Linked DNA regions of Duganella zoogloeoides. Each later gene encodes a partner of the first gene's protein in a complex. Links are inferred from orthologs where the notes say so. Each region holds a gene or a part of one and is shown in the gene's direction. Other genes may lie near its edges.

What was found.
Region 2: the proteins of uvrB (region 1) and SR858_RS02585 are in contact, whole or in part, in a crystal structure (PDB 7EGT), measured with the Thermus thermophilus proteins. The link is inferred for Duganella zoogloeoides from one-to-one orthologs. Residues at the interface, in WP_096411307.1 of Thermus thermophilus: Glu23, Leu25, Arg26, Asp27, Gly28, Glu29, Arg30, Phe31, Arg55, Glu326, Asp327, Phe328, Glu379, Ser382, Gln383, His398, Gly400, Arg401; in WP_096412145.1 of Thermus thermophilus: His654, Arg656, Phe657, Gln666, Asp668, Glu669, Lys680, Arg681, Leu682, Ser683, Lys685, Tyr686, Ala687.

What each region holds. Positions count from the first base shown.
Region 1 is NZ_CP140152.1:4,134,876-4,150,496, forward strand. What follows is about bases 5,318-8,317. They hold uvrB (excinuclease ABC subunit UvrB), read left to right. Parts: upstream 5,318-5,779; coding sequence 5,780-7,855; downstream 7,856-8,317. Other genes in these bases: SR858_RS18295 (amino acid aminotransferase), read right to left, coding at 5,318-5,663; SR858_RS18305 (pirin family protein), read left to right, coding at 7,866-8,317. Also shown: SR858_RS18270 (TonB-dependent receptor), read right to left, coding at 1-38; SR858_RS18275 (DUF3334 family protein), read right to left, coding at 434-1,126; SR858_RS18280 (hypothetical protein), read left to right, coding at 1,410-4,001; more of SR858_RS18295, read right to left, coding at 4,461-5,317; more of SR858_RS18305, read left to right, coding at 8,318-8,885; SR858_RS18310 (alpha/beta hydrolase), read right to left, coding at 9,009-10,082; SR858_RS18315 (SdpI family protein), read right to left, coding at 10,116-10,772; SR858_RS18320 (autorepressor SdpR family transcription factor), read right to left, coding at 10,769-11,050; SR858_RS18325 (DUF1971 domain-containing protein), read right to left, coding at 11,152-11,433; SR858_RS18330 (alternative oxidase), read left to right, coding at 11,688-12,332; SR858_RS18335 (group III truncated hemoglobin), read left to right, coding at 12,381-12,806; SR858_RS18340 (TonB-dependent receptor), read right to left, coding at 12,861-15,621. UniProt on the Escherichia coli protein: The UvrABC repair system catalyzes the recognition and processing of DNA lesions. A damage recognition complex composed of 2 UvrA and 2 UvrB subunits scans DNA for abnormalities.
Region 2 is NZ_CP140152.1:569,721-585,352, forward strand. What follows is about bases 3,904-6,914. They hold SR858_RS02585 (UvrD-helicase domain-containing protein), read left to right. Parts: upstream 3,904-4,267; coding sequence 4,268-6,562; downstream 6,563-6,914. Other genes in these bases: SR858_RS02580 (M56 family metallopeptidase), read left to right, coding at 3,904-4,002; SR858_RS02590 (BPSS1780 family membrane protein), read right to left, coding at 6,598-6,914. Also shown: SR858_RS02570 (response regulator), read left to right, coding at 17-466; SR858_RS02575 (S-(hydroxymethyl)glutathione dehydrogenase/class III alcohol dehydrogenase), read left to right, coding at 644-1,750; more of SR858_RS02580, read left to right, coding at 1,840-3,903; more of SR858_RS02590, read right to left, coding at 6,915-7,386; SR858_RS02595 (homoserine kinase), read right to left, coding at 7,386-8,342; SR858_RS02600 (hypothetical protein), read right to left, coding at 8,433-8,840; polA (DNA polymerase I), read left to right, coding at 9,113-11,878; SR858_RS02610 (dienelactone hydrolase family protein), read left to right, coding at 11,908-12,789; SR858_RS02615 (ZIP family metal transporter), read left to right, coding at 12,992-13,693; SR858_RS02620 (hypothetical protein), read left to right, coding at 13,746-14,027; SR858_RS02625 (sulfurtransferase), read right to left, coding at 14,303-15,157; SR858_RS02630 (DMT family transporter), read right to left, coding at 15,175-15,632. UniProt on the Escherichia coli protein: A helicase with DNA-dependent ATPase activity. Unwinds DNA duplexes with 3'-5' polarity. Translocates on single-stranded DNA with 3'-5' polarity. Initiates unwinding more efficiently from a nicked substrate than double-stranded DNA.

The sequences.
Region 1 (15,621 bases):
GCCAGCAGGCGCTTGTGCATCTTGGACAGTTTGATCATTCGAAATTCCCGATTTAATTGGCTGGATAAAGAGTGCGAAACAGTGTCTCCTGTCTTCTCTTTTGTGGTCTGGCTTCCGGCTGATCATCTGTCGCGACCATGGCGGTTCAAGCGGGGCAACGCATCTTGAAGATGTCTAGAATGCACCCGCTTTGAGAAAGGCGGTATTTTCTTTCATTGATAGGTGGTATTGCAAGCCGAATATATGACCAGCTCGCTTAAGTGTTAGATATTCGGTACACGATATGTGTTTACAGAATATAAAAAGGCGCCCGGCTGTGCAGCGGGGCGCCTTTTGGCGAAAAATCAATACTGTTTATTTCGTTACCCCAGGTCCGTTGGGCGCGACTTTTTTCATGAAATCTTCACCGTGTGTGTGAAAAACACCACAGCTGTTACATGCCTAGCGAACGCAGCAGGTCGGAGTTGTCGTCGATGTCATCCACCGGGGCGGACTGGGAACCCTGGTTACCCTTGGCTCGTTCGGCATCCATCAGGGCGTCGGCATCGGTTTCTTCGTGGGTGTCGAAGTCGTGCAGGCGGATGAATTCGGTACGGTCGATCGCCAGTTCCAGGTAGAAGATGTTGTTCTTCTCGGTATAGAACGTCACGCGGCGGATTTCCGGACGGTCCAGCGGCGTATCGACGTTCAGCATCACCTGCTTGTTGAGCACCAGCATTTTCGGCTGGTTCTGGGTGATGTTGGTTTGCAGCTCGCGGCGGACCTTGCCGGTGAAGTCGCCGACGATCTGGTTCATCAGCTCGCCCATGATGTTGGACACTTCGTCCGACGTGTGGGCGGTGGCCAGTTCCGACTTCGGCATGCCCATGGTGAGCATGTAGCGCTCGTAGATTTCCATCGCGGTGGCGGCGCTGAAGTTGAGCACCACCAGGCCGGTAAAGCCGCCGTCGAACAGCACGAAGCAACCGATGTCCGGCTTCAGGCCGATCTTGGTAATGCGCTGCACCATGCCCGAATAGTTCACGCGGCTCTGCGTGGCCACGTTGATCACGCGCGATACGGAATCGCACAAGCTCTTCAGCACATCCTCGGTGCCGTAGACAACCGTTTCTTTCTCAAAACTCATGGTGAACCTCTGTGACCTTTTCAATTGTAAAAGCTGGGCGCAGGTGCGCGCTGCGCAACGACCGCGTCCCGAGTTAGAAGAATAACCAGATGCAAGATTCACGTCCACCGATACCTGCGATTTCATGAAACATTTGTGCCGAAATGCAAATTCTGTGAGCCATCCGCCTATGCCTCATAGCAGACCTTGTTCGTTTCAAATCGAATTTGATTTCCGGTAACATTCTCCGGCATTACCGCCACATCAAACATATCGAATCAACCATCAATCCCGGGGAACACCAATGAACAATTTCCGCTCACGATTACGGACGGCGTGCGCGCTGGCCGTGGCCGCCCTGCTGGCAGCCTGCGGCGCCGGCGATGGCGCCAACCGGCAACCGGCTGCCAAGACCGCCAGCTTCGCCGCCACCACGGTGCTGGCCGGAAACGATGCGCTGGTGCTGCCACTCGAAGTGCTGGGCAACGGTTCGCCGACCACGCCAGTGATCGCCGAAGCGCGGTTGGGCCTGGCCGCCGACAAGCTCGGCGCCGCGACACAATTGTGGTTCCAGTGCCACCGCTGCGGCTTCTACGGCGCGCCCGAATTCGAGGCCACCACCGCCCTGCCCGTCAAGATCAAGGCCAGCATGCGCATCCTTGGCGGCGCTGGCGACGACAGCAACGCGCCGTGGATCGACGTTACCGATGCCAACATGGTGCTGGCCGATGACGAGCGCCTGCATGGCGGCATCAACGGCGGCTTCTACACTACCCGCATCACCGTGCCGCTCGACGCGGCAGCCAGGGCGCGCCTGGTGGCGCTGCCCGGCATGAACCGCATCCAGTTCCGCTTCAACGGCACCGACGGCGAATCGAACGGCTACCGCATCCTCAACCTGCAATTGCAGGACGCCAGCGCGGCGCAGGTGGACACCACCACCGTGCAGCACTTCGATCCGCTGAGCGAGCGCGGCACTGGCAACCTGGCGCAAGCCGGCATCGATGCCGGCAAAGCCTTGTGGTACGCGCATGGCAACAACGCCAAGTCGGCCATCGTCACCCGCAAGCTGCAGGCCGCGTGCGCTTCGTGCCACGCCGACAATGGCCGCGACCTGCAGTACTTCAATTATTCAAACAATGCCATCGTCCAGCGCAGCCGCTTCCACGGCCTGTCCGACATGCAGGGTGCGCAGATCGCCGCCTTCCTGCGCGCATCGCTCAAGGACGTACCCTACGTGGCCAGGGCGCGACCATGGAATCCGCCATACCAGCCCGGCCCCGGCCTCGATTGCACTACCGCTGCTTGCGCTACCGAATGGTCGGCCGGCGCCGGCCTCGATGCGGTACTGACCAATCCGGCCGATGCCGTGAAAGCGCTGTTCGGCAAGCCTTTGAACGCGCCGCTGGCCCTCACCCAGGCCGACATCGACCGCGTGATGAATCCCGACGCCACCATGAACGTGCGCGAGACCGCGATCCCGATGCAGTTCCCCGACTGGAATGCCTGGCTACCCACCACCCATCCGCTCGACATCTGGCCCACGACTGCAGACGGCAGCGGCTTTACCAACGGCATCCAGCATCCGAACGAAGGCTGGCAAAATCCCAATGGCCGTTACCATGACCTGATCAACTGGTTCGAGCAGCACAAGAACCCCAACGGCAACCGCGCCGATTACAGCCACCTGATCCCGGACCTGCGGGTGCAGATCAATGCCATGATGACGTTTACCGGGTGGGACGCCTATAAATTCCTCGGCGGCGGACGCGGCAACCACATTGCCGACAACGGCCAGCAATACGGCGCCCAGCGCGGCGCGGCCTACCTGCAAACCCTGGCCAACAGCACCACCATGGCCGCCGCCAAGCCGCGCGACTTCACCACGAACGCCTTCATCGAACGCGCGGTGGCCAGCATGTTCCACTGGAATGTGGTCAAGCAGTGGGAACTGGCGCAGGACTACCAGCTCGAAGGCAACCAGACCTGGTTTATCGGCGACAAGGATAAAACCACCGGCCAGTGGAAGGGTCGCGGCGAGGCGCACGGCTGGCCGTTCCAGACCGTCAGCCTGTTCTTCCTGGCGCCGCACATGGTGTACCAGGAGGACAAGAACGCAGCGGGCAAGATCACGCGCGAATGGTATACGGCATGGGAGGCGGACAACATCGTCGGCTCCTACTACCGCAGCAACCAGTGGTACCAGTTGCAGATGACGGTCAATCCCGGGGGCCAGAGCGGCTGGGTGAACTACCCGATGGACTGGCCGTACCTGACCGCGTTCGACGAATACATCGGCGACCTCGTGGGCTCCGGCACACCGGCGGCGCGCGCACTGCAAAACAGCCACAACGTCCGCCTGCTGCAAGGACGCATCAAGGGCGCGCAATACGTCAACAACGCTATCCCGATCTGGGACCCGAACGGCCCCACCGGCTACGACAACGCCGCCCGCTACGGCCGCGCCCAGATCGTCAAGCACCTGGCCACCGCCAACTTCCTCGACAAGGCCACGCGCGAAGGCGTACAACCCTCGCGCTACCGCTTCCTCGACGAACTGCAGCCGGGCCTCTACCTGAAAACCGTGAACGGTGCGATCGGCCAGTTCAACGCGCTGTATACCCACCAGCCAGCAAGCGCCTGGCGCCGCTGCGACCCGGCCAACACCGAACTGGGCGAACCGGAAAACGTCGCCGGCTTCCGCTACTGCCTCGACCAGGCCAGGGCGCCGCTGGGCCAGTATCCGGACGGCGGCTACTACATGATCACCAACAACCTAGGCCAGGTGACCACCGAGCAGACCGAACAATACGGACTGTGGAAGGCAACGCAGATGGGGGCGGAGCCGGCGCGGTTGAAGGTGTGGCGGGATTGGACTGAGGCGGTTTGGCCGTGAGGTAAGCAAACTTCGGGGGAATAGTTACGCCCCCGAAGTTTTTTTTGGGGGCGGTAAACGAAAAAGGCCACGTTTCTCAACGTGGCCTTCTTGTATTCTGGCTCCCCGACCTGGACTCGAACCAGGGACCTGCGGATTAACAGTCCGTCGCTCTACCAACTGAGCTATCAGGGAATTGTGTCGCTTGGTACTACCCGATGCATGCTGCGAGCTCTGCATTCATCGGTTCACACAGCACCGCGGCGCTGTGTTGAAATTCTGGCTCCCCGACCTGGACTCGAACCAGGGACCTGCGGATTAACAGTCCGTCGCTCTACCAACTGAGCTATCAGGGAAAAGAGGCAACATTTTATACTGTTTGCCTTGCACTTTCAAGAAAGAATTCTTTCAGTGCAATTCTTAACGGTACGTCTTGTTGCCATCTCGAATCACGTTACCGCGATCCGAAGAAGCAAGATTTTAGAGTACTTTGGCGATGGCGTCAATAACGGTATCGATGTTGCGCGAGTTCAGTGCTGCCACGCAGATACGGCCCGTGTCCACGGCGTAAATCGATTGCTCGCGCAGCTTGCCGACCTGCTCCTTGGTCAGGCCCGAGTACGAGAACATGCCCACCTGGTCGCGCACGAAGTCGAAATCGTGCGACGGCGCCTTGGCTTTCAGCTTGGCGACAAACGCTTCGCGCATTTCCTTGATGCGTACGCGCATGCCGGCCAGCTCGTCTTCCCACAACTGGCGCAGTTCCGGCGTGGTCAGCACGGTGGCGACGACCTTGCCGCCATGGACCGGCGGGTTCGAGTAGTTGGTGCGCACCACGCGTTTAACTTGCGACATCAGGCGCGCAGCTTCTTCGCCGCTGGCGGCCACCACGCTCAGGGCGCCCACGCGCTCGCCGTACAGCGAGAACGACTTCGAGAACGAGTTCGAGACCAGCAGCGGGCCGCCGGCGTCGGCAAAGCGGCGCACGACGGCGCCGTCTTCTGCGATGCCCGCGCCAAAGCCCTGGTAGGCCATGTCGAGGAACGGCACCAGGCCGCCGGTGGTCACGGCTGCAATCACTTCATCCCACTGGGCGGATGTCAGGTCGGCGCCGGTCGGGTTGTGGCAGCACGCGTGCAGCAGCACGATCGAGCCGGCAGGCATGGCCTTGATGTCGGCGATCATGCCGGCGAAGTTGACGCCGTGGGTGCCTGGGTCGTAGTAGCTGTAGTTGTTGACGGTGAAGCCGGCGCTTTCGAACAGCGCGCGGTGGTTTTCCCAGCTTGGGTCACTGATGTAGACCTGGGCATCGGGCGCGAAGCGCTTGAGGAAGTCGGCGCCGATTTTCAGGGCGCCGGTGCCGCCGATGGCTTGCACGGTAATCGCGCGCTTCTCTTGAATTACCGCGCTGTCGGCGCCAAATACCAGCTCTTGCACCGCCTTGTCGTAGGCAGCCAGGCCTTCGATGGGCAGGTAGGTGCGCGGCGCCGGCGCGGCGATCAGGATTTCCTCGGCCTTCTGTACGCAAGCCAACAGCGGCACCTTGCCATTGTCGTCATAGTAGACACCGACGCCAAGGTTGATCTTGGCCGGGTTCTGGTCGGCGTTGAAGGCTTCGGTGATACCCAGGATCGGGTCGCGTGGGGCCATGTCGATGGCGCTGAACAAGCTAGGATTCGTCATGATAAGATTGGATTCGATTTGAGCGGTTCGCAGTGGAAAATTTTGACAGCGCCCCTTACTAGTATCCGAAAATTAGGCCGCTGGCAGGCCGTCATTCTAACAAAGGTCTGATCAAGATGGCTGAATTACCCGTAATAGACACTTCTGCGGCAACCGTGGTCACCTTCCCCGACTCGCCCTACAAGCTGCACCAGCCGTTCCCGCCGGCCGGCGATCAGCCCACAGCGATCGACCAGCTGTGCGAGGGCATCAACGACGGCCTGTTCTTCCAGACCCTGCTCGGCGTGACCGGTTCCGGCAAAACCTACACCATGGCCAACGTGATTGCGCGCCAGGGCCGCCCTGCCATCGTCTTCGCACCCAACAAGACCCTGGCCGCGCAGCTGTACTCGGAGTTCAAGGAATTCTTCCCCGAGAACGCGGTCGAATACTTCGTCTCGTACTACGATTACTACCAGCCCGAAGCCTACGTGCCGCAGCGCGACCTGTTCATCGAAAAGGACTCGTCGATCAACGAGCATATCGAGCAGATGCGCCTGTCGTGCACCAAGTCGCTGATGGAGCGGCGCGACGTGGTGATCGTGGCCACCGTCTCGGCCATCTACGGTATCGGTAACCCCAACGAATACCACCAGATGATCCTGACGCTGCGCGCAAAAGACCGCGTCTCGCAGCGCGACATCATCGCGCGCCTGATCCAGATGCAGTACACGCGCAACGAAGTCGATTTCGGCCGCGGCACCTTCCGCGTGCGCGGCGACACGCTCGACATCTTCCCGGCCGAGAATGCCGACCTGGCCGTGCGCCTCGACCTGTTCGACGACCAGCTCGAATCGATCCAGCTGTTCGATCCGCTCACGGGCCGCGTAAAACAGAAGATCCCGCGCTTTACCGTCTATCCCGGCTCGCACTACGTCACGCCACGGTCGACCGTGCTGCGCGCGGTGGAGTCGATCAAGCTCGAATTGCGCGACCGCCTCGAATTCTTCCGCAACGAAAGCAAGCTCATTGAAGAGCAGCGCCTCGAGCAGCGCACCCGGTTCGATCTCGAAATGATGCAGGAAATCGGTTTTACCAAGGGCATCGAGAACTACTCGCGCCACCTGAGCGGCGCCATGCCGGGCGACCCGCCCCCTACCCTGGTCGATTACCTGCCCAAGGACGCGCTGATGTTCATGGACGAGTCGCACGTGCTGATCGGCCAGTTGAGCGCCATGTACAACGGCGACCGTTCGCGCAAGACCAACCTGGTGGACTACGGTTTCCGCCTGCCGTCCGCGCTCGACAACCGGCCATTGAAGTTCGAGGAATTCGAGCAGAAGATGCGCCAGACCGTGTTCGTCTCGGCCACCCCGGCCGAGTACGAAAAGACCCACGCCGACCAGGTGGTGGAACAGGTGGTGCGCCCCACCGGCCTGGTGGACCCGTTGATCATCGTGCGCCCGGCCAGCTCGCAGGTCGATGACCTGATGTCCGAGATCACCGACCGCGTGGCCAAGAACGAGCGGGTGCTGGTCACCACACTGACCAAGCGCATGTCCGAGCAGCTGACCGAGTACCTGAGCGACCATGGCATCAAGGTGCGCTACCTGCACAGCGATATCGAGACGGTGGAACGCGTGGAACTGCTGCGCGACCTGCGCCTGGGCACCTTCGACGTGCTGGTCGGGATCAACCTGCTGCGCGAGGGCCTGGACTTGCCCGAGGTGTCGCTGGTGGCGATCCTCGACGCCGACAAAGAGGGCTTCCTGCGCTCCGAGCGCTCGCTGATCCAGACCATCGGCCGCGCCGCCCGTAACCTCAACGGCGTGGCGCTGCTGTACGCCGACCGCATGACCGATTCGATGGAGCGCGCCATCGGCGAAACCGAACGCCGGCGCGCCAAGCAGATCGCCTTCAACACCGCCAACGGCATCGTGCCGCGCGGCGTGCAGAAGAAGATCAAGGACATGATCGACGGCGTGTTCAGCCCTTCGGAGGCGAAGGAAGAACTGGCGGTGGCGCAGGAATCTGCCAAGTACGAATCGATGAGCGAAAAACAGATCGCCAAGGAGATCAAGCGCCTCGAAAAAGCCATGGTCGATCACGCCAAGAACCTCGAATTCGAAAAAGCCGCGCAAGTGCGCGACCAGCTGCATGGACTCAAGAAGCAGCTGTTCGGCGCCCCGGGCGCGGATACGCTGCCGTCATAAAGGTTACACAATGAATCCAATTCTGAGTAGTGGCCCGCTGGGCATGCCCTGGGCCACCATGGACCCGTTTTTATTCTGCGTCCACCATGTCGACGGCTACCCGCAAGGTAACGGTCAGTATGGCCCGGCCACGCCGCTTTCCGGCCGCAACATCGGCCAGGATTTCGCCAATGTCGACGGCTGGAATATGTACCACGGCCAGCAGATACCGGGCTTCCCCGGCCACCCGCATCGCGGTTTCGAAACCGTGACTATCGTGCGGCGGGGCCTGATCGACCATGCCGATTCGCTGGGCGCCGCGGCGCGCTTCGGCGCCGGCGACGTGCAGTGGCTGACGGCCGGTCGCGGCATCGTCCATTCCGAGATGTTCCCTCTGTTGAAAACCGATGCCGACAACCCGCTCGAGCTGTTCCAGATCTGGCTCAACCTGCCCGCGCGCAGCAAGATGGTCGAACCGCATTTCACCATGCTGTGGTCCGAAGACGTGCCACGCCAGGTGGTGGCCGATGCTTCCGGCGCGCGCACCGACGTGCTGTGCGTCGCCGGCCAGTTGGCGGAATTAAAACCGCTGGCGCCCCCACCCGATTCGTGGGCAGCCGCCGACGACAGCGACGTGGCGATCTGGGTGATCACGATGGAACCGGGCGCCGAGTGGACCCTGCCGCCAACGCGCGGTGCGCAGACCAGGCGCGCGCTGTACTACTTTGACGGCGACGGCGCCACCATCGGCGGCCAGTCGATCGCAGCGCGCAGCGCCAACGACCTGCGCACCGACGCCCCGCTGCTGTTGAAGAACGGCGCCAAACCCGCGCAGTTCCTGGTCCTGCAAGGCCGCCCGATCGGTGAGCGCGTGGTGCAGGCCGGCCCGTTCGTGATGAACAGCGAACAGGAAATTCGCCAGGCCCACGCCGACTACCAGCAGACCGGTTTCGGCGGCTGGCCGTGGCCCGACATGGCGCCCGTCCATGGCGACGATCCTACCCGCTTTGCGCGTCACGTCGGTGGCCGGGTGGAGCGCCGGGAAGGCTGACTCTGTAGGGAACTCGAAAAACCTACTGCGCGGCCCGCTACCGCTCCGTTGCTCAGCGTACCTCGGTACGCCTGCGCTACTCGCGACGATAACGAACCGCTCGCTACGGTTTTTCGAGGTTCCCTATAGTCCCTGCACGAAGTTGGCGACCGCATCGAGCAACTGCGGCGCCACCGGCAGCTCATTGCTGCCGTACGACTTGACCTGCAAGGCCTGGTCGTCGCCGACGATTTTCAACAGGTGGTTCATGCCCTCGACGATCACCACCTTGGCGGCCGGCTGGGCCTTGGCCAGCGCTTCGGCATCGGCCACCTTCACCTGGATGTCGGACGTGCCCTGCACGATCAGCACCGGCATGGTCAAGGCGGCGATGGCGTCGCGCGGCTCGTGGCGCAGCGACGAAATCAGGTAAGGCTGCACCGACGGCCGGTACAACATCATCAGCTCAGGCGGCACCGCGTCCGCCAGCTTGCCCTCCTTGAGCGACGCCACGATGCGGGTGTGCTGCGCAAACTGTTCGGGCGCCAGGTGGGGTTTCAATTGCTCGTCGAGCACTTCATCGAGACCACGCCCTATGCCAGCAATCTCCACGCACCCATCGGCCGCGCCGCGCCGGCAGGCGCCTGCTGCGATCAGCGCGCCCTCGCTGTGCCCGGCCACCACCACCCTGGAGAAGCGCGGATCGGTTTTCAACTGGCGGATCCACGCTACCGCGTCGTTGACAAAATCGTCGAAGCGCAGATCAGCCTCGCTCCACTGCGGCGAGACGCTCGCTGCAATCAGCCGCTTGTCGTACCGCACCGAGGCAATGCCACGCGCCGCCAGCCCTTCGGCCACCATCTTCAAGCTGTCATTGGCGCCGGGCAGCGCGATGCTGTTGCCGTTGCGGTCGGTGGGGCCGGAGCCGGCGAGCAGCAGCACGACCGGAACCTTGCCGCTCTCCCCCGCCTTGGGCGCCAATTCCGTACCGCGCAGGGTGCCGCCACCGACATCGAGCGTCACTTCACGCGCCGCAAAGGGTAACGCAGGTGCGACCGGTATGACGGGCGCGGCGGGCGTGGCCCGTGTAAGGGCTGGCGCGGGCACGGCCGGCACAGTGGGTACAGCGGGCGCGGCGGATACAGTCGGCGCAGCGTGTACCGCAGCATTGGCCATCGAGCAGAACAGCAGCGTGCACAAAGGCAGCGTAATACGCATCAACGGACTCCTTGAAAGGGATGGAAAGGCGGCTCAGCTGGATTCAAGCGTACCCGCTTTTTCCAGCCGCTTGTAGCACGCCAGCGAATAGAGCGCCGCAACCGGCGCCCACCAGAACATCAGCAACAGCACCAGCCAACCCGGCGCGCCAGCCAGCACGCCGACCAGGCCCAGCACACCGCTGGCAACCATCAGCCTGGCACCGAGGCGATGAGTCGCATACCACACGCGGTCGCTGCTCAGGGTCCAGGGCGTGCGGATGCCGAGGCAGAAATTCTTGCGCACCTTGCCCAGCGGGTTGCCGACCAGGATCAGCACGATACACATCCCGGCTGGCACCGCGCCGTCCATCGGCACCTGGCCGCCGGTGGCGGCAATCAGCACCAGCAGGTGGACATACGCCAGCAGCACCACGACCACGCCGGTCGAATACAGCCAGGTGGACTCGAACGCGGTGACGCCGTAGCGGCGCGGTGACAGCCATGGCAGCGCCAGCCCGAGCAGTGCGACCAGCGTCATCAAGCCGGGACCCAGCAGCCACAGCATGGCGCGCGGGCCATGGCCATCGACTTCGCCGGCGGCATTCCAGTGCAACGGTATGTGCTCGGGCAACGCCGGGAAGTAATGCCAGGTGACGGCGCTGACCAGGACGATCAATACGAGGCAGATGGTAATGAAGCGGGTTTTCATTTTTTCCTCCCGGTGGGTTCGGTCAGGTCCATCATCCACGCGACGACGTCCTGCAGTACGGTGGTATTGAGGCTGTACCAGATGGTCTGCCCTTCGCGCCGGCGCGCGATCAGGTCGGCCTCCACCAGTACCGCGAAGTGGTGCGACATGGTCGGCTTGCTCGTGTCGAAACGCTCGGCCAGGTCGCCGGCCGTCATCTCGCCATCGCGCAGCAGCCGCAGGATCTCGCGCCGCGCAGGATCGGCAATCGCCTTGAACGCGCTATTGGTGGCACTCATGTTGAGATAAACATCTAATTAGATAATTATCTAAATATAGAGGAATGGGAACAAGCGGTCAAATAATTTCACTGACCGGTGGCCTGACGGGCGTCTGCACGCTACCGATGGAAGTCGATCTGGAAAGTGACAGGGCCGACTAAGGCAACCTCATGTTGAATGGCGGGTTCCACGATACCCGGCTGATCCGGCGTCAACAGAATCTCTTCCGGTTCGCGCCGTGCATCGGTGATCCGGTAGAGCAGGCTTCCTTCCAGAATGGTGATGCGGCCCCATACATCGGCAGCGGTGGTATGCGCGCGCTGCAAGGCTGCGGGTACGGTGTCCTGGGTAAATACAGGGGTGCTACGGTAGTGTGCGGCGCTGGAAGGTATGGTGTTCATGCGGTATCTCCTGAGGTTGAAATATGTTGCGCTTGCAAAATACGTTGGTTCAAGATTAGCTGATAGTGGCCCTTCGGACGATGCCGCCCCCCAACTAATGGTAGAGCTTGAGGGCCGTGCGGTTACAGGGCAAATATTAATTTTTCAAGTGCATTGACAGGTTTATTTTTAAAGATGTATTCTACCTACATGTTTTGTGATCCGGCCGATTACATGCCTTCTTCTAGCAATATCACACTGACGGGAGCAAAAAAATGAAAACAAGTGACCACATCGCATTGGACGACCACCATGCCGCCCGCAACATTTCTGATCGCATCGCATTGGGGATCACCCTGACGCTGCGCTTTTTCGCCGACACCTTCTTCGCTAAGCGCTACGGCAACCGCGCCATCGTGCTGGAGACCGTCGCCGCAGTACCGGGCATGGTTGGTGGAATGCTGGTCCACCTGCGCTGCCTGCGCTGGATGGTGGATGACAACAACTGGATCCGTACGCTGCTGGACGAGGCTGAAAATGAACGCATGCACTTGATGACATTCGTCGAGATCGCCAAGCCCAGCTGGTTTGAACGCGTCGTGATCCTGGTTGTTCAGGCCCTGTTTTTTATGTTCTTCTTCCTGCTTTACCTGGTCTCTGCCCGTACGGCCCACCGCCTGGTCGGCTATTTTGAGGAACAAGCGGTGGTGAGCTATACACTCTACCTTGAAGAGATCGATGCTGGACGGGTTGAGAACGTGCCGGCGCCAGCGATCGCCATCGCTTACTGGAACCTGCCTGCAAATGCCCGCTTGCGTGACGTGGTAGTGGAAGTGCGCAAGGATGAAATGGGTCACCGCAATGTGAACCACGGATACGCCGATGCACTTACTCCTGTCAGCATCGACCTCAAAGCATAATCTTCGTCCGCCAGACGGGTAAAAGCCGCACAAGTACAAGGATCAGCAATGGCATATCACGAACTCACTGCCGCATCGATAACGATGCTTGTCCATCAGTTTTATGACGATGTACGGGGCGACGCAGAGCTTTTCCCAATCTTCGAGGCTGCCATCGGCGCGGACTGGGCGCCGCATCTCGACCGCATGGTCGACTTCTGGGCGACGGTGATGTTGGGAACAAAAAGCTTCCAGGGGAATGTCTTCGGCAAACACATGCTGCTGCAAGGAGTCACCAGCGAACACTTTGTGCGCTGGCTTGCCAAATTCAAGGCGGTCAGCAGCCGTCTGTTCAGGCCGGAAATCGCAGCGCAATTCCACATGACCGCTGAGCGAATTGCAACTTCACTCGAGTATGGATTCTTCGGCGAAAAAGACTTCGCACCGCCAACTCTGCACCGTAGAAATAACCTGCCTGGAACATCGGTTATTTGATACCAGCATCAGCATACGCGCGGCAAACTTACCGCCCTGCGCACGCTGGCGCTATCAGAAAGCGTAACGCGCGCTGAACTTCACGGTGCGCATCGGGCCGCCCACCGAGTTGGGCACGCCGAGGTTGGCATTGTCGCCGCCGAGACGGTTTTGCGGATTACCGGGGCCGCCGCCCCAGCCGTCGTAACCGCCGTAGTTGATGCTGTTGAACAGGTTGAGCACGTCCGCGCGCAGCGACAGCGCGCCGAACGCGAACTTGACTTCCTTGGCCAGGCCCACGTCCACCTGGCGGAAGTTGCTGCCCTTGCCTTCGGCCGCCACGCAGCTGGTGGAACCGCGCGAGCAGTCGGTGATCCGGTACGGCAGGCCCGAGCCGACCGTCACTTTCCCCGACACCATCAACCCGAACGGCAGCAAGCCGTCCGACACGCCCGCCACCACCAGCCGGTGCTTTTCGACGTCGGTCGATGGATTCCAGGCAGTGGCGTAGCGGCCGTAGGTCCAGTTGAAGGTGTTGTTGGTCCACTCGTTGTTGGTGGTTTCGCCGCGGCTGTAGGTGTACGTCGCGCCCAGGCTCCAGGTGGACGCCTTGGTATAAGGCTTGTCCAGTTTCAGGTAAATGTTCTCGGCCTTGGCCTGGGTGATGAAGTCACCGAGCACCAGGGTGCTGTAACCCGGCACCGAGCCGAACAGCGGATCGATCGGGCTGCCGTTGCCCCAGGTGCCGTTGACGTCGCGGTTGCCGCCGAACCAGTTGAATTGGTTGCGGCTGCGCGAATTGGTGTAACCCACTTCGCCGTTCCAGCGGCCCAGCGCCTGGCGCAGGCCAACGCTGAACTGGTCGGTGTACGCCATCTTGTGGTTGTTCCTGATCAGCCAGATTTCGCCGCCCGGCTGCGAGTTCTTTTGCGCCTCGTCGAGCGCGTGGTTGGCAATTGCGCGGTCATACGCCCTGCCCCAGCCAGCAAACAGCACCGAGGCGCGGTCGCCGTTGATATCGTACGACAGGCCCAGGCGCGGCGCCCACGCATCCTTGAACGGCTTGCGGCTGTTGCCGTTGCTGATGTAGTCGGCGATGTTGACGCCGCCCTTGGCCAGCGACTGCGCATAGGTCTGGCCGGCAGCGGCACCGTCGCGGGGATCTTGCCGGTCGAAGATGGCCGCGCGGTCGGCCGGCGTGGCGTAGCTGTCGTTGAGCATATTGCTCTCGTAGTCGTAGCGCACACCGAGATTGAGCAGCAGCTTGTCGGTGGCCTGCCAGTCGTCCTGGAAATAAATACCGTACTGATTGTTGGAGAACGCCACGCCAGCGGACGGAATTGCCGGCTCCGAGCGGATCAGGCTCGGGATCCCGGTGGTGGTGTCGATGCGCTCCCAGCGCTGCTCGACCGCGCGCGCGGTGCCGGACAGGTTGTAATCGATGCGTTTCACCTTTACCCCGGCCTTGAAGGTATGGTTTTCCAGCCCGCTATAGGTGAGATCGTCCTGCAACAACAGGCCGCGCTGCTGGCGGAACTGGTTGTTGGGCGAGCCGCCGGTGATCAGCACATCGACCACGTTGTTATCGGAGTTGCTGGGAGAGACCTGGTAACGCACGTACGGGTTGGCCGCCTCAGAACGTGGGTTCCAGCTGTATTTTTCGTAGCCGAAGCGCGCTTCGTTCAAAAAGCCCTTGTCGCTCCACTCGTGCTTGACGTCGAAGCGGTCTTCATCGTTGGTACGGTCAAGAACGTTTTCGGCGACGCTGAGCTTGAGGTCTTCGGGGATCAGGTCGGACTCGCGGCGCACGCGGGCAGTCGCCTCCATGCGCTGGTTGCGCGAGATCTGCGCATCGACTTTGACCAGGAGCAGGTCTTCCTTGAAGCTCGATACTTGCGAGCCCTGGCGCGCCAGCAGCGACGGCACGATACCGGCATCGGGCAGCAAGTCGGTGCGCTGCGCAATCACCTGGCGCGGGCTGTCGATCTTCTTGCCCTCGTAGGCGATGAAGAAGTGCGCGACGTCTTCCTTGATCGGACCGCCGAGCGTCACGCCATACTGGTCCTGCGACGACGACGGCCGGCCCACGCCCTGGCGCTCGGACTCCTTCTGAAACGGGTCCTTGGCAGTGAGGTTGGTGCCGCTGTGGTCCCAGAACACGTCGCCGCTCAGGGTATTGCCGCCCGACTTGGTCACGGCGGTAATCGCCGCGCTCGACACCTGGTCGAACTCGGCCTTGTAGTTTTGCGCGATGACCTTGTACTCGGCCACGGCCGATTGCGGGAACGGATTGCCCCGGCTCGAATCGAGCCCAGACACGCCGCCACGCAGGATATTGTTCTTCTGGCTGACGCCATCGATGAACACGTTGACATTGTCCTGGCTCTGCGCGCCGCTCTGCATCTTGACGTTGCCGGCAGTATCGACATTGAAGCGCACGCCGGGCGCCAGGTCGGCAAACGACAGGAAGTTGCGGGTGACCTGCGGCAGCTTTTCGATCTGCTGGCGCGACACCGACGTGCCCACCTCGGAACCGGTCACGTCGCGCCGCGACGCCGAGCCGGTGATCACCACCTGCTGCACGCCCGCCTGCAACTGCAGGTTGACCTGGCTGGTCTGGCCCACGCTGACGGTGACCGGTTCAGCCTGCTGCTCGCCCACGCGGATGCGGTAGGTGCCGGGCGCCACGCCGGTGAGCACATAGCTGCCGTCGGCGCGGGTGGTGGTTTCATACTTATAACCGTTGAGTTCGTTGGTGGCGGTGACAGCGGCGCCAGCCGAGGGTGCTGCGCCGCTGGCAACCTGGCCTTGAATGGTGGCGGTACTGAGCTGGGCG
Region 2 (15,632 bases), 3.6 Mb from region 1 along the record:
TTTTGCGGAGACCGCCATGCCTTTCGATACTTCCAGCAACACCCAACGTTCCGACCAGGACCAGAGCGCCGCCATCGGCTTTTCCATTTACGTCACCGCCCCGCGCGTGCTGCACATCGACAGCGATGCCGACACCGCGCTGGTGCTGACCGCGCTGCTGGTGCCGGAAACCCGCGTCACCCACGTCACGACCATTGCTGCCGCCCAGGACTTGCTGCTGAGCGAACAGTTCGCGCTGGTGGTGATCGATCCCGAACTGCGCGACGGCGACGCCGGCCTGCTGCTCGACAACCTGCACCATTTGCAGCCGGGCGCCCGCGTGCTGGTGTATTCGGCGCGCCACCCCGAAGCCGACATCCGCGGCGGCGCCTTCCTGCCCAAGCCGTGGACGTCGCCGCGCCAGCTGTGGCGCACGGTTTCCGATTTGCTCGATCTCGGCAGCACCATGCCAGTAGAACCGCAGTAAGCGCCTGACAAAATCTCCAGAGCGGCGTTACAGCTCCTCGCCGTACATTCGTACTGTCTTCGTCGCTGTGCCTTGCTCTGGAGGCTTTGTCAGGCGCTTACATAAAAGTGGGGAGCCCACAGATCGTCCCTGGCTTGTTATCATGGAGCATTCCAGATAACAGCCAGAGGACGAACGATGAAAACCAAAGCAGCCGTAGCATGGAGCGCGGGCCAGCCGTTGACGATCGAGGAAGTGGACCTGCAAGGCCCGCGCGCCGGCGAGGTGCTGATCGAACTCAAGGCCACCGGCATCTGCCATACCGACTACTACACGCTGTCCGGCGCCGACCCGGAAGGCATTTTCCCGGCGATTCTCGGCCATGAAGGCGCGGGCATCGTGGTCGATGTCGGCCCCGGCGTGACCACCCTCAAAAAAGACGACCACGTCATCCCGCTGTACACCCCGGAATGCCGCCAGTGCAAATTCTGCCTGTCGCGCAAGACCAACCTGTGCCAGGCGATCCGTTCCACGCAAGGCCGGGGCCTGATGCCCGACGCCACCAGCCGCTTCTCGCTCGACGGCAAGCCGCTGTTCCATTACATGGGTACCTCGACTTTCTCGAACTACATCGTGGTGCCGGAAATCGCACTGGCGAAAATCCGCGAAGACGCGCCGTTCGACAAGGTTTGCTACATCGGTTGCGGCGTGACCACCGGCGTGGGCGCCGTGGTGTTCTCGGCCAAGGTGGAGGCGGGCGCCAACGTGGTGGTGTTCGGCCTGGGCGGCATCGGCCTGAACGTGATCCAGGCGGCCAAGATGGTGGGCGCCGACAAGATCATCGGGGTCGATATCAACCCGAACCGCCAGGAGATGGCGCGCAAGTTCGGCATGACGCACTTCATCAACCCGAAAGACACGCCAAACGTGGTTGACCACATCGTGCAACTGACCGACGGCGGCGCCGACTACAGTTTCGAGTGCGTGGGCAACACGCAACTGATGCGCGAAGCGCTCGAGTGCACCCACAAGGGTTGGGGACAGTCGTTCATCATCGGCGTGGCGGCGGCCGGCCAGGAAATCTCGACCCGGCCGTTCCAGCTGGTGACGGGCCGCGAGTGGAAAGGTTCCGCCTTTGGTGGCGCCCGTGGCCGCACCGACGTGCCGAAGATCGTCGACTGGTACATGGAAGGCAAGCTCAATATCGACGACCTGATCACCCACCGTTTGCCGCTCGAGCGCATCAACGAAGGTTTCGACCTGATGAAGTCGGGAGAGTCGATCCGCTCCGTGGTACTTTATTAATTTTTACTCCCCGGTGGAAGTAGAAAAAAAGTTCTAGACTTAATTATCTAGATAATTTATTCTACATTCCATCACAAGGGGAGTGCGGCATGGACGTATTGCAAACTCTGGTGCCTGCCGTCGGCTGGGCGCTGTTGCATTTTATCTGGCAGGGCCTGCTGATCGGCTGGGCCGTGGCGTTGTCCATGCACCTGCTGCGCCGCGCCCGGCCGCACACCCGTTACGCGGTGGCCTGCGCTGGCTTGCTGCTGTGCGCGGCGCTGCCGGTTGCCAGCGTCCTCAGCCAGCTCCACGCCGCCGATGCCTCTCCTGGCGCCAGCCTCGGCGCCATCACCCTGATTCCTTCGTTTGTATCCGGCGCCAATGCCGCGCCTGTCTCCTTGCTGGACCAGCCCGCGCTGGCCGGCTGGGAAGCCGTGCTGCGCGGCCAGCTGCCGTGGGTCGTCGGCCTGTGGCTGGCCGGTGCGGCGCTGATGTCGCTGCGCCTGGCCATCGGCCTCAAGTGGGTAGCCGAACGCACCCGCAGCGACCGCTACACCGTCAACCACTACTGGCAGCGCCGCCTCTCGTGCCTGGCGCGCCGCGCCGGCCTCGACCTGCACGTGCGCCTCGGCGTGGCCGATGGCCTCGACAGCCCGGTCACGGCCGGCTGCTGGCGTCCGATCGTGCTGGTGCCGGCATCCCTGATCACCGGCATGCCGCCCGAATTGCTCGAAGCGTTGCTGGCGCACGAGCTGGCGCACATCAAGCGCCGTGATTACCTGGTCAACCTGATTCAAAGCGCGGTGGAAATCGTGCTGTTCTATCACCCAAGTGTTTGGGCCTTGTCGCGCCGCATCCGCATAGAGCGAGAACAAATCGCCGATGACCTGGCAGTGTCCATGCTCGGTCAACCGCAGATGCTGGCAAAGGCCTTGTCCGAGCTGGATAAATTCCAGTTCGATACCGTACAACTTGCCCACGCGGCGCATGGAGGAAATCTTATGTCTCGTATTAAACGCTTGCTGCGTCCCGATGTCGAACCGGTCAGCTGGAAAATGGTGGTCCCGCTGCTGGGCCTGTGCGCAGCCAGCGCCGTATTCTATGTGCAGGCCGCGCCCAACCCGCCGGCCGCTGCGCAGCCTGGCGCCGCACTGGCGCCGACAGCGGCTGCCGTGGCCGCTGTGCAGGAGGCATCGAATGCGCTTGATGTGTCGAATGCTACAGATGCGGCCGATGCGCCGAGTTCGCCCGATGCGATGGATGCGGCCGAGGCGTCGGAAGTTGCTGCTTCTGCCGAGCCGTTAGCCGCAGTGGCCCCGGCCGCGCCGGCCATGCCCGCACTGCCGCCAGTCCCTGCCGCGCCGAAAGCTGTTCCGGAACTGGTCGCGCTCGCTGCCCCCGCAGCCCCCGCTGCCCCCGCAGCCCCCGCTGCGCCGGCAGCACCAGCAGCTCCAGCGGCCCCAGCAGCCCCGGCAGCGCCGATGGCTGACCATGCCATGCAATCCCAAGTCAGTATCGAGGGGATGACCATGCTCAGAGGCAAGCGCGACAGCGCGTATGCGCTGGTGCCGCTCGACCGTAGCCGCATGCTGATCGCCGGCAACACCGACGACATGCTCAAGGTGGCTGACCTGCGCAAGACCATCAAGGGCGAATTCATCTGGTTTGCCGAGCGCGACAAGAGCTACGTGATCGAAGACCCGGCGCTGGTGGCGCAAGCGATTGCCGCCTGGGTGCCGGTGCAGAAACTCGACGCGCAAATGAAGGTTCACGGCGACAAGATGCAGGCGCAAGGCAAGGTGATGGAAGCGGCCGCCGAGAAAATGCGCCTGAACCTGGAGGCCAATGGCGGGCTGCGCGAGGTCGAGCAGCGTGGCCACGAGATCGGCCGCGCCGCCGCCCAACAGGCCATCATTGCCCAAAGCCTGGCACAGGTGGCGCTGGAGCGCGCGGCCTTGCCCGCCTCGGACACCGACAAGCGGGCCGCGCTCGACGCCCGGCGCGCGCAGTTGCAGGCGCAGCTGGCGCCACTGGCGCGCGAGATGGACGCCCAGCAACTCCGCCTGGTGGCGCAGTCGGCCAAAGTGGGCCAGGACATGGGCCGCCGCATGGCCGAACTGAGCAAGCCGATGGGCGTGATAGGCCGCGAAATGGGCGCACTGGGGCGCCAGCGTGCGCAAGCCCAGCGCGAGGCCGAACTGGCCATGAAAGCGGTATTCAAACAAGCGCTCGGCAGCGGCAAGGCCGTGGCCACCACGCCGTCGGCCTGATGGTGCGACTGGCACCCCGGGCGTGATGCCCGGCGTGCCACCTTGCCCAACCGGCGCCAGCACCCGCCAGCACGGCGTCACTTTGCCGCCATGCGACTGCCAACCGACTGCCTGCCGGCTGTCAAACGACTGCCAACTGGCTTCCAACTGGGTGCCACTGACTATCCACCGACTGCCAACGCGCGACCAACCTGGCGCCAGCCGGTGTCCGGGCCCGACGCGGTGGCTGGCGGTGCTTGACCAGGCATCCCGGTATAATCACGGGATGCAAAATCTTCTCCATAACCTGAACGACGAACAACTGGCCGCCGTCACCCTGCCGGCCCAGAGCGCCCTGATCCTGGCGGGCGCCGGTTCCGGCAAAACCCGCGTGCTGACCACCCGTATCGCTTGGTTGATCCAGACCGGGCAGGTGTCGCCGTCGGGCATCCTGGCCGTGACCTTTACCAATAAAGCCGCCAAGGAGATGATGACGCGCCTGTCGGCCATGATGCCGATTAACACGCGCGGCATGTGGATCGGCACCTTCCACGGCCTGTGCAACCGGCTGCTGCGTACGCACTACCGCGACGCCGCGCTGCCGCAGACGTTCCAGATTCTCGATTCGCAAGATCAGCTGTCCGCCATCAAGCGCCTGATCAAGGCCAATAATGTCGATGACGAAAAGTTTCCACCGAAAGAGGTGATGTACTTCATCAACGGCGCCAAGGACCAGGGCCTGCGTGCCGACAAGATCGAACCGTACAACGCCGATGAGCGCAAGAAGGTCGAGCTCTACCAGCTGTACGACGATCAATGCCAGCGCGAAGGCGTGGTCGATTTTGCCGAGCTGCTGCTGCGCACGTATGAACTGCTGAGCCGCAACCAGCCGCTGCGCCAGCACTACCAGCAGCGCTTCCAGCACATCCTGGTCGATGAGTTTCAGGATACCAACGATTTGCAGTACAAGTGGCTCAAGCTGCTGGCCGGCCATGGCGAAGGCGGCGGCGGGGCCTTGTTCGCGGTTGGCGACGACGACCAGAGCATTTACGCGTTCCGCGGCGCCAACGTGGGCAACATGATTGCGTTCGAGCGCGAGTTTCACGTCAAGAACCTGATCAAGCTGGAGCAGAACTACCGCTCGCACGGCCATATCCTCGATGCGGCCAACGTGCTCATAGCCAACAACAGCAAGCGCCTGGGCAAGAACCTGCGCACCGACGCCGGCCACGGCGAGCAGGTGCGCGTGTATGAAGCCACGTCCGACCTGGGCGAGGCGCAGTGGATCATCGAGGAAACGAAAAACCTGATCGCCGACGGCGCCGCGCGCAGCGAAATCGCCGTGCTGTACCGGTCCAACGCGCAGTCGCGCGTGATCGAGCACGCGCTGTTCTCGGCCGGCATTCCGTACCACGTGTACGGCGGCCTGCGCTACTTCCAGCGCGCCGAGGTCAAGCACCTGATCTCGTACCTGCAATTGATGGACAACCCGCACAACGACTCGGCCTTCATGCGCGTGGTGAACTTCCCCACGCGCGGCATCGGCGCCCGCACCATCGAGAACTTGCAGGGCGCGTCAGCCCAGTACGGCGTGTCGCTGTACGCGGCCGTGCCTTACATGACCGGCAAGGGCGGCACGTCGCTGGCCGGGTTCGTCAAATTGATCGAAAGCGCGCGCTTCGAGAGCCAGCAGATGGCGTTGCCGGAGCTGGTGCGCCTGGTATTGGAAGCGAGCGGCCTGCTTACCCACTACCAGACCGAGAAGGAAGGCGCCGACCGCATCGAAAACCTGGAGCAAATGGTCAGCGCCGCCACCCAGTTCGTGGCGGAAGAGGGCTACGGTCACGGCGCCCCCGCGCACCTGGGGCCGCAGTCGCAGGCGCAGGCGGGCGCGGCCATTGTCAACGAGGATGGCGTCGAAATTTTAGATGCCGACGCGCCGCTGGCTACCGTGATGTCGCCGCTGTCGGCGTTCCTGTCGCACGCATCGCTCGAAGCGGGCGACAACCAGGCCACGGCCGGCCAGCAGGCGGTGCAGATGATGACCGTGCACTCGGCCAAAGGCCTGGAATTTAACAACGTGTTCATCACCGGGCTGGAAGAGGGCCTGTTCCCGCACGAGAGCAGTTCGCGCGAGGAGGGCGGCGTGGAGGAAGAGCGGCGCCTGATGTACGTGGCGATCACGCGCGCGCGCCAGCGCCTGTACCTGTGCTTCGCGCAAACGCGCATGTTGCACGGCCAAACCCGTTACAACATGAAATCGCGCTTCTTCGACGAGTTGCCGGAAGATGCACTCAAGTGGCTGTCGGCCAAGGCGCAAACCCACTGGTTCGCCAACAAGAAAACCGCGTGGGACGAGGCGCCATTGATCGGCTCGGACAATGCGATCGCCCAGAAAATGCAGCAAAAGTCATCGGGCTGGCGCATCGGCGAATCGGTCGAGCATGCCAAGTTCGGCGAGGGCGTGATCGTCAACATCGAAGGCAGCGGCGCCAATGCCCGCGCGCAGATCAATTTCGGCAGCGCCGGGATGAAGGTGCTCGATTTGAGTATTGCCAAGCTGGAGCGGTTGGGGCGATAACTGATACAAGAAAGGGCGCACTCTGCGCCCTTTTTTTACGCCATCGTATCCGGCCTGTCGTGCTTTTCCAGATCCACCGGCGCCGCTGCCTGCGGGTGGTCGAACATGTCGCGGTACGCCACATACAGGGTGCAGTGCGCCAGCACGATCAACAGCAGCAACAGCGTGAAAATCCCCGCCATCGCCATTTGCGACGCACCGAAGATCATCGCGACGATGTTGGAGCTGACGAAATACAGCAGGTGCAGCGCCGCCGTCGCGATGAACATCGGCTTGAAGGCGCGCACCACCGATACCACGCTGAAGAACAACGCCTTGCCCACCGTGATTTTTTGCCAGAACACCAGCGGCGCGGCAAAGCAGGTCAGGATCCAGGTGATGGTGTACATGGCCGAGGCGATCAGCATCGGCACCACCATGGTTTGCAGCAGGGCGGGATCGACCTTGTCCGGATGCTCGGCGATGCGGGCCAGCACGTCGCCCGACATGCTGTAGACCACGACGGCAGCGAGCAGCAATACCACCAGGTTGAGCGCGCCCAGCGTCAGCAGCGGACCGCGGGCAGGCTTGCGGAAGCCGCTCAGCAACAAATTGGGCAGTGCGCGCTTGCCCTCGTCCGCGTGCCGGCAACCTTCGAGCATGGCCACCGAAAATAGCGGAGTGAGCAGGAATACGGCCAGTTGTCCGACCGGGATGATCATGATGAACATCGACAGGAACATGCAGCAAAAGAACAGCGCCATCAGGCCGCCGGGTTGCTTGCGGAACAGCAGCAGGCCCTGTTTAACCCAGTGCACGCCGGTGCGGGCGGTGTATTTAGTCATCAAAAAAGCTTCGGCGCCAGCGTGGCGATACGTTCGCGCAAGATGCGCTCAAAGTGGGTGGGATCGTGTGGCGTAAGCATTTCTGCCTCCCGCGGCTGGTAGTAATCATACAGCCGCGAGAGCCAGAACCGCAGCGCGCCTGCGCGCAGCATCGGTTGCCAGGCGGTTTGTTCGGCGGCGGTGAACGGCCGCACGCCGTGGTAGGCGTCGAGCAGGGCGCGCACGCGCGCCACGTCGAGCACGCCGGTGTCGAGATCGATACACCAGTCGTTGACGGTGACGGCCACGTCGAACAGCCAGGTGTCGCAGCCGGCAAAGTAAAAGTCGAAGAAGCCGGTCAGGCGCTCGCCGTCGAACATCACGTTGTTGCGGAACAGGTCGGCGTGCACGGGTCCGGTCTGCAACTGCTTATATGTGTCGCAACCGGCAAATGCTTCCTGGAAATGCATCTCGGCCCGCAGCAGGTGCGCATTGCTGTCGGACAGGTGCGGCAAGACCTTGGGCGTGGTGTCGTTCCACCAGTCCAGGCCGCGCAGATTCGGTTGTTGCAGCGGATAGTCGCGGCCGGCCAGGTGCATGCGCGCCAGCATGGCGCCCACTTCGGCGCAGTGCACCGGTTGCGGCGCCATTTGCGAACTGCCTTCGAGCTTGGTGACGATGGCGGCCGGCTTGCCGTGCAGGGCGACAATCAGCTCGCCCCGGTGGTTGGGAATCGGCGCCGGCACCAGTACCTGGCGGTCTGCCAGGTGGCGCATCAGTTGCAGGTAGAATGGTAGCTGCTCAAACGACAGGTTCTCGAAGATAGTGAGTACATACTCACCTTGCTCGGTGTCGAGGAAAAAATTGCTGTTTTCGATGCCGGAAGCGATGCCTTTCAAGGCGGTTGGCTTGCCGAGGGGAAATTGCGTGATCCACTGGTTGACGTCGTCCAGGGTGACCGGAGTAAACACTGCCATGAGAAGCTTGATGGGTTCGGTGAACGGGCGCGCCGCTGCACAGCGTGCGCGCCGAAATCCTGCGCTGCGCCGGAGCGCAGCCGCAGGTGCTTATTTGGTGACGGGCGCGGCGGGCGGCGGTACGTCAGTGGTGCTGTCGTCTTCTACCGGGGTCTTTTTCTTGGGGCCGCCGAATTCCAGCACCTTCCATTGCGGGCCACTCAAGGTAGGGCCCGGACCTTCGCCGACCGGTACCGGGCCGGCCGGGTGGGCCGGACGCACGGTATAAGTGCTGCCACCGGCGGTAACGGTGGTGTTGATCAGGTTGCCGTTATTGTCGCGGTTATCCTTGATCTGGGTACCCTGCTGCGACTGGTTGGATCTGACGTTGACGCCATCTTCGGTGACCTCCTCCAGCTTTTCCAGCTTGGGCGGCTTGTCGCTGGGCGGCGTTTGTGCCATGGCGTGAGCGCCGATGGCGAGGAGCAGGACAGGCAAAAGGGAGGAGGTGCGCTTCATGATGGATCGCCTTGACGTAGTCTGACCGGGTGGGGAATGCGTGATATTTTTAAGTATGGTCCATTGTAACAAACGTGCACGAATCCCTGCTCTAAAAAGCCCATTTCCGCCTCTTCAGTAAGGTTTCCTTAAGAAACCATTTCAGTTTTGGAAATCCCGTGCGGCGGGCGAAGCGCTGCTTAAAACCTGCGATAATGCGCCATTCACTCTGCGAGTCGCCGCTGCTGTTACTGTTGCGGCCACCGCACGCCCCTCACATAGATCAGTTTCTTATGCAAAATACCCTGCTGTTAGTCGACGGTTCCAGTTACCTTTATCGCGCTTTCCACGCGCTGCCCGACCTGCGCAGCCCGGACGGCTACCCCACCGGCGCCATGCACGGCATGGTCAATATGTTGCGCCGCCTGCGCGCCGACTACCCGGCCGCCTACATCGCCTGCGTGTTCGACGCCAAGGGTAAAACCTTCCGCGACGATATGTATCCCGAATACAAGGCCACGCGCGCGCCGATGCCGGACGACCTGCGCCTGCAGATCGAGCCGATCCACGAGGCGGTCAAGGCCATGGGCTGGCCGATCCTGATGGTCGATGGCGTGGAAGCGGACGACGTGATCGGCACCCTGTGCGTGGATGCGGTCAAGGCCGGCATGAAGGTGGTGGTGTCCACCGGCGACAAGGATCTGGCGCAACTGGTCAATCCGAACGTCATGCTGATCAACACCATGAACAACGAGAAGATGGACGAAGCCGGTGTGCTGGCCAAGTTCGGCGTGCCGCCGAACCGCATCATCGACTACCTGACCCTGATCGGCGACACGGTCGATAACGTGCCGGGCGTCTCGAAATGCGGCCCGAAAACCGCGCTCAAATGGCTCACCGCCTACGACTCGCTCGACGGCGTAATGAGCAATGCCGACAAGATTACCGGCGCCGTCGGCGAAAACCTGCGCACCGCGCTGGCCTGGCTGCCGCGCAGCCGCGAGCTGATCACGGTAAAAACCGACTGCGACCTGGCCGATCACATGATGTCGATCAGCGAATCGCTGGTGGCGCGGCCCGAGGATGGTCCCACCCTGGTCACGTTCTTCACCACGTACGGCTTCAAAACCCTGATGCGCGAGCTGAGCGCGGTGACACCCACCGCTGCGGCCACGGCTGCTGCTGCCAAGGCAGTACCGGCCGGCGGCGCGGTCTCGGCCACGCAGGACATGTTTGGCGAGCCGCCCAAGGTCAACGTCAACTACGAGATGGTGCTGACCGACGCCCAGCTCGATAAATGGCTGGCGCTGATCGATGCGGCCGTGTTGACGGCAGTCGATACCGAAACCACGTCGCTCGAACCGATGACCGCGCAACTGGTGGGCATCTCGCTGTCCACCGAGCCGGGCATGGCCTGCTACATCCCGGTCGCGCACGCGTACGCGGGCGTGCCGGAGCAGCTGTCGCGCGAGCACGTGCTGGCAAAACTCAAGCCATGGCTCGAAGACGACAGCAAGCTCAAGGTGGGCCAGAACCTCAAGTACGACAGCCACATCTTCGCCAACCACGGCGTCCAGCTGCGCGGCATCCACCACGACACCCTGCTGCAATCGTACGTGTTCGAATCGCACCGCACCCACGGCATGGACGACCTGGCCCTGCGCCACCTCGATCACACCACGATTCCGTTCGTGGACGTATGCGGCAAGGGCGTCAACATGATCACGTTCGACAAGGTGGAACTGCAACGTGCCACCGACTACGCGGCCGAGGACGCCGACATCACCTTGCGCCTGCACGGCGTGATGGCGGCCCAGGTGGAAAACGACGACAAGCTCAACTACATCTACCGCCAGATCGAGCTGCCGACCGCCGTGGTGCTGCAAAAGATCGAACGCAACGGCGTCCACATCGACGCCGCGCTGCTCGACATCCAGTCCGCCGAACTGGGCGCGCGCATCGTCGAACTCGAAGCACAGGCGCACGAGTTGGCCGGCCAGCCGTTCAACCTCGGTTCGCCCAAGCAGATCGGCGAAATTTTCTTCCAGAAGCTGCAACTGCCGGTGGTGAAAAAGACCCCGAGCGGCGCACCATCGACCGACGAGGAAGTGCTGCAAAAGCTGGCCGAGGACTACCCGCTGCCGAAAGTGCTGCTCGAATACCGCAGTCTGTCCAAGCTCAAGTCCACGTACACCGACAAGCTGCCCAAGATGATCAACCAGGACACCGGCCGCGTGCACACCAACTACGCGCAGGCGGTGGCGGTGACGGGCCGGCTGGCATCGAACGACCCCAACCTGCAAAACATCCCGGTACGCACCAGGGAAGGTCGCCGCATCCGCGAAGCGTTCATTGCGCCGCCGGGCAGTCACCTGGTGTCGGCCGACTATTCGCAGATCGAGCTGCGCATCATGGCCCATATCTCGGGCGACGAAGCAATGCTGCGCGCCTTTGCCGACGGCGAGGACATCCACCGCGCCACCGCCGCCGAGATCTTCGGCGTGCCGCCGGCCGAGGTGACCAGCGAGCAGCGCCGCTACGCCAAGGTGATCAATTTTGGTTTGATCTACGGCATGAGCGCGTTCGGCCTGACCGCCAACCTGAACATCGAGCGCGCCGCCGCGCAAAATTACATCGACCGCTACTTCGCGCGCTTTTCGGGCGTGAAGCAGTACATGGACGACACCCGCCTGCAGGCGAAAGCGCGCGGCTACGTGGAAACCGTGTTCGGCCGCCGCCTGTGGCTGCCTGAAATCAATTCCCCGAACGGCCCGCGCCGCCAGGGCGCCGAGCGCGCGGCAATCAACGCGCCGATGCAAGGCACGGCCGCCGACCTGATCAAGCTGGCCATGGTGGCAGTGCAGAACTGGCTGGAAGCGGACAAATTGCAAACCCGCATGATCATGCAGGTACACGACGAACTGGTGCTGGAAGTGCCCGATGCCGAGCTGGAGCTGGTCAAGCAGAAGCTGCCGGAACTGATGGCAGGCGTGGCGCAATTGAAAGTGCCGCTGCTGGCGGAAGTGGGTGTCGGTAAAAACTGGGAAGAGGCGCACTAATTTAGTTATTTCACTGACGGAGAAAACGCATGGATGACTTGCAACGCGACGCAGAGAGTTTGTTGAAAACCCCGCTATCGGACGGCCTCGACCGCCGTGACTTCATCAAGGTCGCGCTCGGTACGGGCTTTGCCGTGGCCGCCATGCCGGTGGTCGCGCAAAACGTCATCAAGACCGATACTGCCGGCCTCACCGCCGGCACCATCACGCTCGACGTGGCTGGCCAGGCCGTGCCGGTCTATCGCGCCCAGCCGGAAGGCAAGACCAACCTGCCGGTGGTGCTGGTGATTTCCGAAATCTTCGGCGTGCACGAACATATCGCCGACGTGGCCCGCCGCTTCGCCAAGCTCGGCTACCTGGCGCTGGCGCCCGACCTGTTCGTGCGCCAGGGCGACCCGCAAAAGGTCGCCTCGATCGCCGAACTGCAACGCGACATCATCGCCAAGACCCCGGACGCGCAGGTGATGACCGATCTCGACGCGCTGGTGGCATGGGCCAAGGCCAACAACGGCAATCCGGACAAGATCGCCATCACCGGTTTCTGCTGGGGCGGCCGCGTGACCTGGCTGTACGCCGCCCACAATCCGGCCATCAAGGCCGGCGTGGCGTGGTATGGCCGGCTGGTGGGCACTACCAGCGCCAACACGCCCAGGCATCCGGTCGATATCGCGCCATCTCTGACCGTGCCGGTGCTGGGCCTGTACGGTTTGAAAGATACGGGCATTCCGCAGGAATCGGTCGAAGCGATGAAAGCGGCGCTGGCCAAGGGCGCAAACAAGTCGACTTTCGTGGTCTATCCGAACTCGGGCCACGCCTTCCACGCCGACTACCGGCCCAGCTACGTCGAGGCGGACGCCAAGGATGGCTGGGGCCGCATGCTGGCGTGGTTCAAGCAGAACGGCGTGGCGTAAAGCCAGACTAAAGAGGGACCGATGGGCCAGGAAGGCTGTTTTTAGCCAAAAATGAGCAGAAATGCGTGCCGGGCGGTAAAATAACGCCCCGGCCCCCTCTGTGGACGGGCCAGGCACAAGAGGCTATACCATCGATCCCGTACTCATTTCCATCATTCTGGCGACCACGCTCGCCGGCGTCGTCAGCATATCGGCCGCTGCCGTGTTCTCGTTTACGCTGCTGTCGAAGGTGGTCGAGCGCATGGTCAGCCTGTCGGTCGGCCTGATGCTGGCCACTTCGCTGCTGCATGCACTGCCTGAAGCATTCGATTCCACCGCCAGCCCGCGCAGCCTGTTCGCGACCCTGCTGGCGGGCCTGCTGGCGTTCTTCGTGCTGGAAAAGCTGGCCATCATGCGCCACTCGCACCACCACGAACACGACGGCCATCACCACCACCACGGCCACGACAAGTCCGAGGCCGGCAAGGCCGGCTGGATGATCCTGGTCGGCGACGGCATGCACAATTTTACCGACGGCATCCTGATCGCGGCCGCCTTCCTGGCCGACCCGCAACTGGGCCTGGTGACGGGCCTGGCCATCATCGCCCACGAAATCCCGCAGGAAATCGGCGACTTCATCGTGCTGCTCAACGCCGGTTTTTCGCGCACGCGTGCCTACATCTACAACCTGCTGTGCAGCCTGTTGTCGATCGCCGGTGGCCTGCTCGGCTACTACTTCCTCGACCGCGCCAGCAGCCTGATCCCGTACGTGCTGGTGTTTGCGTCGTCGGGCTTCATCTACATCGCCGTGAGCGACCTGATGCCCCAGATGCAGCGGCGCGCCACGCTGCGCGAATCGGTGCAGCAAGTGCTGTTGATCGCCACCGGCGTGGCGATCGTGGTGTTCTTTACCAGTCACCGCTGACCATAAAGCCCAGCTTGCTTGCAGTCTGGAGCGGGAGGGGTAAGATGGCGGGATGGACCTTCCTTCTCAAAAGCAGGCAGCGGCGCTGGCAGCACTATCGGCTGCGGACTCTGCGCGCCTTGAGCGTCTGGCAAGCAAGGCCAACGTCAGCGTGGACAGTATCTGGCCCGAGATTTACCTGTACGGCTTCGACGATATCGAGGATTCGGTGCAAGCCAATCTCAATGCCGATGAGGACATTGCAGCAGGGTGCACTGTCGCTCACGACGATGTGATGGCACAGGCACGACGCATCTTGGACGCCAATGTGCGCGGCAAGCGTAAAGCAGGCTAAGCGGACTGTAAGGTGGTCGGCAGCCGCACAGCGAGCGCTCGACCAGACCATGGCGCACGTCAACGCGCAGGATTATTCCACCGGACTCCTGGTATTGCAGAGGGTCACTAAGGTGATCGACCTTTTGTCTACTCAGCCTGATATCGGCACGCGACGTATTTGCCAGCGCTACGCCGCTATCCGGTTCCCAAAACTGGACACACCATCGAGTATCGTGTGACAGCCAACGACATCGTCATCGTCCGTTGGGTACGCAATGTAAGAATCCGAAAAACTTAATCCTGTCCCGTCGCCACCGGCCGCGCCGGATCGGCGCACCACTGGCTCCACGAACCCGGGTACAGCGCCGCGCCCGGCAAGCCCGCCACTTCCAGCGCCAGCAGGTTGTGGCAGGCGGTTACGCCCGAGCCGCATTGCATGATCGCCTGCGGTGCGCTGGCAAACAGCGGCGCCCACTCGGCCTTCAATTGCGCCGCATCCTTGAAACGGCCGTCAGGCGCCAGGTTATCTTTGAAAAAGCGGTTACGCGCGCCGGGGATATGCCCGCCCACCGGATCGATGGTTTCGTTCTCGCCGCGATAGCGGTCGGCGGCGCGCGCATCGACCACGGTTTTATTTTGCGTGGCCAGGTTGGCCACCACATCGTCCACCGCTACCGTCTGCGTCAGGCTTGGCCGTTCGGCAATAGCACCCCGCGCGCGTGGCGCCACCGGCGTGACCAGCGGCTCACCGGCGGCCTGCCAGGCGGCCAGGCCGCCGTCGAGCACGGCCACGGCCGGGTGGCCGATCCAGCGCAGCAGCCACCACAGGCGCGCGGCAAACATGCCGCCGTGGGCGTCGTAGGCCACCACTTGCGTGTCGTCGTCGATGCCCCAGGCGCGCAGCGTCTCGATCAGGACGGTGCGCTCGGGCAGCGGGTGGCGGCCACGGAATACGCCGTCGAGCCCGGTCTTGGCGCCGGACAGGTCGGTATCGATATTGGCGAACTGGGCGTTCTGGATGTGGCCGGCCGCAAAGGCGTCGCGGCCGGCGTCCGGGTTCATCAGGTCGTGGCGGCAGTCGAGCACGACCCAGCGGCTGTCGAGAACGTGCTGGGCCAGGTCGGCGGCGCTGATCAGGGTGGTATGCATGGCGAACACTCCGTGGACTACACTTCGCTGGAAATCGGGTCGGCCTTGTCGATGGCCTTGCCGCGCTCTGTATTGCGGGTATTGTAGAACGTTGCGGCCACGCCGGAAGCGAGAATGATGGCGATGCCGGTCCAGCTCATCCAGCTGAACACGTCGCCGAACACCAGCACGCCCCAGATGCTGGAAAACACGATGCCCGTGTATTGCAGGTTGGCCACCACCAGGGTCTGGCCCAGGCGGTAGGCGCGCGTCATGGCCACTTGCGCGCTGGTGGCGCAGATGCCGATGCCCAGCAGCAGCAGGCCGCCGTGCCAGCTGTTGATCGGGTGCCAGGTCACCGGCTGGTCGCCGCTGAGCAGCAGGTTGCCGAGCAGGCCGGCCACGATGTTGGTGACGGCAAAATAAAACACCACGCGGCTTTCCGGTTCGCCGGCCAGGCCCAGCTTGCGCACCTGCATATAGGCCATGGCCGTCA